Regions from separate parts of the Streptomyces sp. NPDC046860 genome, predicted to be linked through region 1. Evidence: riboswitches for the same ligand, from Rfam matches in the RefSeq annotation. Region 1 holds a riboswitch; each other region holds the start of a gene.

The links. A riboswitch is a leader RNA that binds a small molecule or an ion and turns the genes downstream of it on or off. The one in region 1 is predicted to bind cyclic di-AMP.
Positions count from the first base shown of each region.
Region 2: it holds a riboswitch for cyclic di-AMP, as region 1 does, so the genes downstream of both, ABZ898_RS14245 (M23 family metallopeptidase) here and ABZ898_RS05190 (C40 family peptidase) in region 1, are expected to answer to the same signal.
Region 3: it holds a riboswitch for cyclic di-AMP, as region 1 does, so the genes downstream of both, ABZ898_RS13715 (M23 family metallopeptidase) here and ABZ898_RS05190 (C40 family peptidase) in region 1, are expected to answer to the same signal.
Region 4: it holds a riboswitch for cyclic di-AMP, as region 1 does, so the genes downstream of both, ABZ898_RS25820 (transglycosylase SLT domain-containing protein) here and ABZ898_RS05190 (C40 family peptidase) in region 1, are expected to answer to the same signal.

Region 1 covers NZ_JBEYXQ010000002.1:362,235-364,424, reverse strand. Annotated here, with positions in the region: gene ABZ898_RS05195 (ATP-binding protein) at 1-405, shown strand, start outside; gene ABZ898_RS05190 (C40 family peptidase) at 501-974, opposite strand; cyclic di-AMP (ydaO/yuaA leader) riboswitch at 978-1,159, opposite strand; gene ABZ898_RS05185 (hypothetical protein) at 1,531-1,839, opposite strand; gene ABZ898_RS05180 (ATP-dependent Clp protease proteolytic subunit) at 1,847-2,190, opposite strand, start outside.
Region 2 covers NZ_JBEYXQ010000008.1:110,541-112,730, forward strand. Annotated here, with positions in the region: gene ABZ898_RS14240 (pitrilysin family protein) at 1-944, shown strand, start outside; cyclic di-AMP (ydaO/yuaA leader) riboswitch at 1,177-1,330, shown strand; gene ABZ898_RS14245 (M23 family metallopeptidase) at 1,344-2,087, shown strand.
Region 3 covers NZ_JBEYXQ010000007.1:308,442-310,631, reverse strand. Annotated here, with positions in the region: gene ABZ898_RS13720 (aldo/keto reductase) at 1-13, opposite strand, end outside; gene ABZ898_RS13715 (M23 family metallopeptidase) at 68-1,096, opposite strand; cyclic di-AMP (ydaO/yuaA leader) riboswitch at 1,106-1,273, opposite strand; tRNA gene ABZ898_RS13710 (tRNA-Met) at 1,534-1,607, opposite strand; gene ABZ898_RS13705 (dihydrofolate reductase family protein) at 1,673-2,190, opposite strand, start outside.
Region 4 covers NZ_JBEYXQ010000023.1:4,032-6,221, reverse strand. Annotated here, with positions in the region: gene ABZ898_RS25825 (HAD family hydrolase) at 1-496, shown strand, start outside; gene ABZ898_RS25820 (transglycosylase SLT domain-containing protein) at 570-1,052, opposite strand; cyclic di-AMP (ydaO/yuaA leader) riboswitch at 1,057-1,289, opposite strand; gene ABZ898_RS25815 (polyprenyl synthetase family protein) at 1,838-2,190, shown strand, end outside.

The DNA.
Region 1 (2,190 bases):
TCCTACGTGGTGGGCACCCTGGCCGGCTGGGGGCTGCCCTCGGACGACGAGGTGACCGACACCGTGCGCCTCATCGTCTCCGAACTCGCCACCAACGCCGTCCAGCACACCCTGGGCCAGTCGCCCACCTTCACCGTGGACGTCGTGCTGGCCCGGCACGAGCTGCTGCTGATCGGGGTGACGGACAGCCATCCGAGGCTGCCGAAGAGGCTCCCCGCCGCCGTCGCCCAGGACAACGGGCGCGGCATGGCCATCATCCGCTGCCTCACCGTCGAGTGCGGCGGCAAGCTGCGCGTCCGGCCGACCCGGGAGGGCGGCAAGACGGTCTTCGTCGAGCTGCCCTGGAGCGTCCCGCGCCAGCCGCTGGCCAACGCGGTCCGGCCGGAGGCATCTCCGGCCCGCTGAGCCGCCGCGGGCGCCCCGATGCCGGGGGCCCGCTCAGGAACGGCTCCCGGGGCGCGTACGCCCGCGCGGAGCCGCTCCCGCCGCGCTCGTCCGGGTCAGTTGACCCGGCCGTACCAGACGCTCCTGGTCCAGATCTTCTGCAGCCGCACCACGTCCCCGGTCTTCGGCGCGTGCCAGATCTTGCCCTTACCGGCGTAGATGCCGACGTGGTAGACGCTGGAGCCCGAGTGGAAGAACACCAGGTCACCGGCCTTGCGGCGGCCGGAGGAGATGTGGTGCGTCTTGTTGTACTGCTGTGCGGCCGTACGCGGCAGGGACTTGCCCGCCTTCTTGAACGAGTACAGCGTCAGGCCCGAGCAGTCGAACCTGCGGGGACCGGTGGCCCCGTAGCGGTACGGTGCGCCCTTCTTCGAGGCGGCGACCTTCAGTGCCTTCGTCGCGGTGGTCGCGGCGGAGGCGTCGGTGGCGAGCCCCGGCACCACGATCGAGCCGCCCACGGCGGCCAGAGTGAGGGCCGAGGCGGTACCGGCCCGGGCCATCAGCGACGGGACACGATTGAGCGCAGTCATGCGCAACCCTTCGTCAGCCGCCTGTGAAGGATGACCTGTCGGATTCGGGCTGGCGAAGTTGCCCGGCCGTGTCACCACGGCTTCACCCCAAGGGCTGCTCGGCACGGCCGCCCGCTGCTGCGGACGAACGTCCCGGCGACCCGTCTTGCTCGGGTCCTCCACTCCTGCCGATGCACTTCTGTCGACCGGGCATCCGGGCGGCGGCAGGACTCGGCGTCCGCCCGGACCGCCCCGCCGCTGTGGCGGGGGCTTGTCGTCAGACAGGGATCTTGGCCCACTCCTGTCCGAAAATCCCAATGGAACCGGTGGTTTGTGGGGTTACTCACCACTCACCCGTTCGGGTGGACAGCACCTTTCCCGAGTGACCGTCAACTGCATGCCGTAGCCCCGGACCTGGGCTTCCACGGTCACGGGACACCCCGCAGGGCGCGCGGCGCGCAAGTCGGCGAGCACGGAAACGGGCGCGGAGATACACCGGTCGGCGGTACCACGTTCGGCCCGTTTCGGCTCGGCGGACGGCGCGCGGGGCGCCGTCCGCCCGTGGGCGGCGTCCGGGTCAGCCACCGTCATCGGGCGGGAGCACGACGCGCGCGGTCCGGCGCTCGCCGTCCAGCACCCGCAGCGCGTGTGCCAGCGTGCCCCCGTACAGCTCCCGCTCGCCCCGCCCGTGCATCAGTGCGAGCGCGTCACGGAGCGCGGCCGCCGTACGCACCAGTGCCTGCGCCGCCCTGAGGGCCCGGTACGTGTCGCCGTGCCGGGCCGGGTTGATCCGGCCCAGCAGGTCGGCCGCCTCCAGATAACGGTCGATCAGCTCACCCTCGGCACGGGTCAGCGCGGGCAGCGGTGGTAGTTCCTCCGGCAGCACGGCCCGCTCACCGGGCGCCGGGGACGTGGTCGCGGGTGCCCACGACGCCGTCGACCAGGCCGTGCTCCAGGGCGCCGGCGGCGTCCAGCGCCCGCTCGCGCTCCAGGTCGGCGCGGACGGTGGCGGCGTCGCGGCCGGTGTGCCGGACGAACAGCTCCTCCATCAGCTCCCGCGCCCGGACCATCTCCGCCGCCTGGATCTCCAGGTCGCTGGGCTGTCCCCGCACCGGCTCGGCCAGCTCCGGCTGGCGGAGCACGACCCGCGAGCCGGGCAGCGCGAACCGCTTGCCGGGCGCTCCGGCCGCGAGCACCACGGCGGCCACCGAGACGGCCTGGCCCAGGCAGTACGTCG
Region 2 (2,190 bases), on a different contig from region 1:
ACGAGATCCCGCACGAGCTGGCCAGCCCGGCCCGGCGCGCGGCCAAGGAGCTGGCCAAGGAGCTGTTCCCGGCCTCCGCGCGCATGTCCCGGCCGCGCCAGGGCACCGAGGAGACCGTCGAGAAGATCGACGCCGCCGCCGTGCGCGGCTTCTACGACCGCCACGTGCGGCCCGCCACCGCCACCGCGGTCGTCGTCGGCGACCTCACCGGCATCGACCTCGACGCGCTGCTCGCCGACACCCTGGGCGCCTGGACCGGCACGCCCGGCCAGGCCCGCCCCGTGCCGCCGGTGACCGCCGACGACACCGGCCGTGTGGTCATCGTGGACCGGCCCGGCGCCGTGCAGACCCAGCTGCTGATCGGCCGGATCGGCTCCGACCGGCACGACCGGGTGTGGCCCGCCCAGGTGCTCGGCACGTACTGCCTCGGCGGCACCCTCACCTCCCGCCTGGACCGCGTCCTGCGCGAGGAGAAGGGGTACACCTACGGCGTGCGCTCCTTCGGGCAGGTGCTGCGCTCCGCGCCCGACGGCACCGGCGCCTCGATGCTCGCCATCAGCGGCTCCGTGGACACCCCCAACACCGGCCCCGCGCTCGCGGACCTGTGGACGGTGCTGCACACCCTGGCCGCCGAGGGCCTCACCGACGCCGAGCGGGACGTGGCGGTGCAGAACCTCGTCGGCGTGGCGCCGCTGAAGTACGAGACGGCCGCGGCCGTCGCCGGCACGCTGGCCGACCAGGTCGAGCAGCACCTGCCGGACGACTTCCAGGCGGAGCTGTACCGCACGCTCGCCGCCACCGGCACCGTGGAGGCCACGGCCGCCGTGGTCAACGCCTTCCCGGCCGACCGGCTGGTCACGGTCCTGGTCGGCGACGCCGCCCGGATCAAGGAGCCCGTCGAGGCGCTCGGCATCGGCGAGGTCAAGGTGGTCTCCGCCGAGTAGCGCGAGATGCCGCACGCGTGTGGGCCCTGACGGCGCATGAGCCGTCGGGGCCCACACGCGTGTTCGGGACTCTCCTCGAACACCGGTCGGCAAATGTCCGGATTGGGACGGAGGTCACCGCTCTGGCATGTGGGATGCGCTACAAAAGCCCGGACTCGTTTGAAGATCCGCTCCGGTCCCCTTTAGCTTCTTCCGGGCTGTTCGTCAGGCAGTGCGCCGCGTCCGCGGCACCGGACAGCCATCGCCGAGTCCCCCGCAGGGGGAGCCGGGGACCCACCGCAGTCCCTGGGGTGAATCGGACGCCCGCGCGTGAAGCGAGGGCGGCCGTAGGAGACCTTCCTGCTCCGAACCCGTCAGCTAACCCGGTAGGCGAGAAGGAAGGAAAGGACCAGCCAGCTCATGGCGTTCATGTGCGCCGCCGGGAAGCACCGCAAGCCCGGCCGGGTCAAGCGCACCACCGCTGCCGCGGCCGGTGTGGCGGCCCTCACCACCGGTGTCGTCGGCACCCTGGCGGCCTCCCCGGCACTCGCCGCGGACAACTCCGTCGAGGACTCCGGCCTCACCCCTGTCATCACCGTCAGCGACACCCTCGGCGACGAGATCGCCGCGCAGGCCACCGCCCAGAAGGCGGCCGCCGAGCGCAAGGCCGCCGAGGAGGCCGCGGAGCGCGCCGCCGCCGAGCGCGCCCGCGAGGCCAAGGAGCGCGCCGCCCGCAAGGCGGAGCGCGAGCGCCTCAACTCCTTCGTCATGCCGGTCACCGGCTCCTACGTCTCCACCGCCTACAAGTCCGGCGGCACCCTGTGGTCGTCGGGTTCGCACACCGGCATCGACTTCCACGCCGCCAGCGGCACGACGGTCCACGCGGCCGGTGCCGGGACCGTGGTCTCCACCGGGTGGGGCGGCGCGTACGGCAACGAGATCGTCATCAAGATGGCCGACGGCGTGTACACCCAGTACGGCCACCTGTCGTCCATCGGGGTGAGCGTGGGCCAGAAGGTCGTCCCCGGCCAGCGGATCGGCCTGTCCGGCGCGACCGGCAACGTCACCGGCCCGCACCTGCACTTCGAGGCCCGCACGAGCCCCGAGTACGGCTCCGACATCGACCCCGTCGCGTACCTCCGCAAGCACGGCGTGAACGTCTGACCCGAGTTCTCCGAAAGCCCCGGCCCCCAGGCCGGGGCTTTCGTCGTTTCCGGCACCCTTTCCCCGGGCCGGTGTCCAAAAAATAGCCATGGATTCCGGTCCG
Region 3 (2,190 bases), on a different contig from region 1:
GAGAAGCAGTCATGTCTCTTCTCAACGATCACTCGGGCCCCGTCCATTCCGCATCGGGGTCATCCGCTCAGGGAGTGAGCCCCTTGCCGCGCAGCCAGGCGCCGGGGTCGATGCCGGTGGGCTGGCCGCCGGGGTGGATCTCCAGGTGGAGGTGGGGCCCGGTCACGTTGCCGGTGGCGCCGACGCGGCCGATGACCTCGCCGGTGGACACCTTCTGCCCGGCGCTGACGCTGATCGAGGACTGGTGGCAGAACCAGACCTCGGTGCCGTCGTCGAGGGTGAGGATCGTGCGGTAGCCGTACGCCCCGGCCCAGCCGGCCTCGGTGATCGTGCCGCTGTGGACGGCCTTGATCAGCGTGCCGGTGGGAGCGGCGAAGTCCAGCCCGGTGTGGTAGCCGGAGGACCACATCGATCCGGCCTGCCCGAAGGTGGAGGTGATCGTGTACGAGGAGGTCGGCAGCGCGTACTGCTTGGCCAGCGTGGCCAGGCGGGCCGCCTCGGCCTTCTTCTCGGCGTCGGCCTCCGCCTTCTCCTTGGCCTCGGCGGCCTTCTCGGCGGCGTCCGCCGCGGCCTTGGCGGCGGCGTCGGCGGCCTGCTGGTCGGCCTTGGCGACGGCTGCGGCGGTGGCCCGGCTGTCGGCCTTGCTCTGCTGTCGCTCGGCCTGGGCCATGATCCGGCTGCGCAGCGCCTCGCCCGCGTCGGAGGAGTCGTCACTCGCGGCGGGGGCCGTGGCCGTGGCGACGCCGGCCAGGGAGGCGGCGGGCGCGTCCGTGTGATGGCCGTCGATCAGGGAGCCGACGGAGGGCAGGTCGGGCATCGCGATGGACACGGGAGGCTTGCCGGTGTTGGCGCTGGCCATGCCGCCCGCGCCGACGGCGGCTATGACGCCGACGCCGAGGACGGTGGAACTGCGGGCGAGGCCGCCGCCTCCGCGCTGCTTGGCCACCCGGTGGCGGCCACGAACGGGAGGCAGGGACTCCTCGGTGGGATTCCACTCCTCCCACGTGCCGTCCTGCGCGCGGGGGGCGCCGTAGGCAAAGGGCTCACTCGCGTCCGGCGCGAACGGGGCTTGTGGGGCAGGCCGGTTGGACGCCACGCGGGCGCACTCCTTTCCCTCCTCCGCCTACCGGGTTAGCTGACGGGTTCGGAGAAGGAAGGTCTCCTACGCGCGTAAACCCGGCGTGCTCCTGAGGCGGTGCACTGCGGATCGGGCGCGATTCACCCCAAAGTGGTGGGTCCCCGGTTCCCTCGCGGGATTCGGCGTGTGCGCACGGCGCCGTCTCTGCTGACGGCTGTAACGACCGCGCTGCGTTATCGAACGTTAATAGACTCGCACACCGGATTCCAAGCCCGTTCAGCTTGATCCTTTGACGTTCTGACGAGGTGCATACCGGTCAGGAAAGGAGCGAACAGGGCGAGTTGACCGCGCTTCAGGAGTCACAGGAGTTTTGCTGGTGACCTGGAACAACACGGGTCCCGGAAAACACTCAGGGCCGGAGTTCGATTTCTCGAATTCCGGCCCTGAGCCTTCAGTAGCGGGGACAGGATTTGAACCTGCGACCTCTGGGTTATGAGCCCAGCGAGCTACCGAGCTGCTCCACCCCGCGTCGTTGTGTCTCAAGCATACGTCATCCGCGGGGTCCCGCGCACACACGCCGCCGTGACGTGGGCCTCAGTGCGGAAGGTGACCGTTCGGCCGCTGTGCGAGAGGGGCGTACTCCGGCAGCGTCACCACCTCCACGCCCCCGTCCGCGAGCACCCCGGCGCCGTTCGCCGCGCGGACGAAGGTGTCCGGCTCCCGCCAGGCCGTGACCACCCGCCGCACCCCGGCCCGCAGGATCAGCCCGGCGCAGGGCGTGGGGCGGGAGGCGCGGTGCGCGCAGGGCTCCAGGCTGCTGTAGACGGTGGCGCCGGGCAGGCGCGGGTCGGCGGGGTCCAGCTTGGCGAGGGCCGCCTCCTCGGCGTGGACGACCGGGTCGCCGCCCTCGCGGGAGTGGCCGCGCGCCAGCTCGGTGCCGTCCGCCGCGACGACGACCGCGCCGACGCTGAAGGCGGTGTCCGAGGGCGGGCAGAGCGCGGCCAGCTCACACGCGGTGCGCAGCCAGTGCCGGTCGGCGGCCACGGGCAGCGGGCCGGCACCGGGGGCGGTGGGCTCGTAACGCATCAGGACGACGTCCTCGATCCGCCGGC
Region 4 (2,190 bases), on a different contig from region 1:
GGGCCAGGTGCACGCGGCCGTCGACCAGGACGGCGTGGACGGGCTCACGCTGATCGAGCCCGGTTACCGGATGCCGCACCCGACCCTGCCCGCCGTGCGGGTGGAGCGGCGCGAGCAGCTCTGGCGCGCGCCGATCAGCAAGGTGCTGCTGCGCCACGACGGCCTGTCCGACGACGAACTGGCGGCCACCGCCCGCTCGGTCGTCGGCTCGCTGGCCACGGTCACCATGTCGGGGCCGGGCACGGTCGAGCTGCAGCCGTGCGGGATCACCAAGGCGACGGGTCTGGCGCTGGCCGCGGAGCACCTGGGTCTCGGCCGGACGGATACGGTCGCCTTCGGCGACATGCCGAACGACATCCCGATGTTCCGGTGGGCGGCCCACGGCGTCGCCATGGCCGGGGCCCACCCGGAACTGAGGGCGGTGGCCGACGAGGTCACCCTCTCCAACGAGGACGACGGGGTGGCCGTGGTCCTGGAGCGCCTGTTCGCGCTGTGACGGCGAGCGCCCCCGTCGCACGCGCGAGGCGTGCGACGGGGGCGCGGCGAACAGGCCGTGGGGCCGGTCCGGCCTAGTACGGGCCGTTGACGTTGTCGATGGAGCCGTAGCGGTGGTACGCGTAGTTGCACGCGGCGGTGATGTTGGCGACCGGGTTGTACGGGTCGAGCGAGGTGCCGGCCACGTGGTACGTCTTGAAGGTCGGGTCGATCACCTGGAGCAGGCCCTTGGACGGGGTGCCGTTGATGGCGTTGATGTCCCAGTTGTTGATGGCCAGCGGGTTGCCCGAGGACTCGCGCATCACGTTGCGGTGGATGCCGTTGTAGGTGCCCGGGATGCCCTTCTCGGCCATGATCGCCAGGGACTGGCGGATCCAGCCGTCGAGGTTGTTCGGGTACACCGTGGAGGCGGCGGCGGGCTTGGCGGCCGGGGCGGCGGAGGCGCTGGTGGCGCCGATGAGGGGGAGCGCGAACATCGCGGCACCGGTACCGGCGACGGCGAGCGTGCGGGCGATGCGCTTGGTGCGGGCATGGCGCGGCTGAACGGCAGCAGTCATGTCGTTGTTTCCTCTCCGTCGCCTGCGAGGTGAGCTGTCGGGTTCGGGCGGGGAGGTGCCCGGCCGCTTCGTCCCCGGTGCCCGTCGGACACCGGGGACGATTCGGCTTCACCCCGAGCCGTTCCGGAGCGACATGTGTCGTCCGGTCCGGCGGCTTACCTGGGTCCCCCGCTCCTGCCGTACGAATGAGTTCGTGAGTGGGTTGTCAGGCGCGGCAGGATTCGGCGTTCGCCTGACAGGCCGGGAACGTATGCGACCGCACATGTCCGGAACAAGTACCGGAATCACCCGAAGTGCTAGTTGACCTTGTTCTGTCCCAATTGGCCCACTTGATCCTTTGCGGTCGCCAATCCTCAACTTCCCTACCGGGCACGGTAAGAAGGGGGTGAGAGGGGGGTTTGCGCGGGTAGGCGCGAGACGGGAGGGCGCGTGAGCCAACTCACGGAATCGCAAAATACGCAAAATTAGACATGGGGGATTATGTGCATTTGGTCCGTCTGTGCGTATTAGGGGGCATCGGTCCCCTCGGGACGGAACCCGGGGGGCGCTCCCGTTCGTTGGTTCGGTGTGACCCCCGGAGTGCCGGATCGCCCGACTGAGGACCTATATGTCCCCCTTGTCCACCCATCCGGCACATGCCGGACGAAAACCGATACCTCATGAGCTGGACCGGTGGGTGCGATCGGTGATCCAAAGAGGACCGGATACGCTGACTTGACTGATGGCAGCGACCTATCGACAAGCCGTGAAGTCGCCAGCAGACACCAGCAGACAGGAGATACCTCGTGACCGTCGTCGGGCCGTTCGGGCTGAGCGTGCGGGACCAGGCACTGGAAGCCGATGTCCAGGCCGGACTGGCGGCTGTCGAGGCGGGCCTGCTAGAGGCCACCAAGAGCGAGGTCCCCTTCATCACCGGCTCCGCCCAGCACCTGGTGCGGGCCGGCGGCAAGCGGTTCCGTCCGCTGCTGGTGCTGCTGTCCGCCCAGTTCGGCGACCGGCACGCCCCGCGCATCGTCCCCTCCGCCGTCGTCGTCGAGCTGACCCACCTGGCCACGCTCTACCACGACGACGTCATGGACGAGGCGGCCGTGCGGCGCGGCGTGGACAGCGCCAACACCCGGTGGGGCAACTCCGTCGC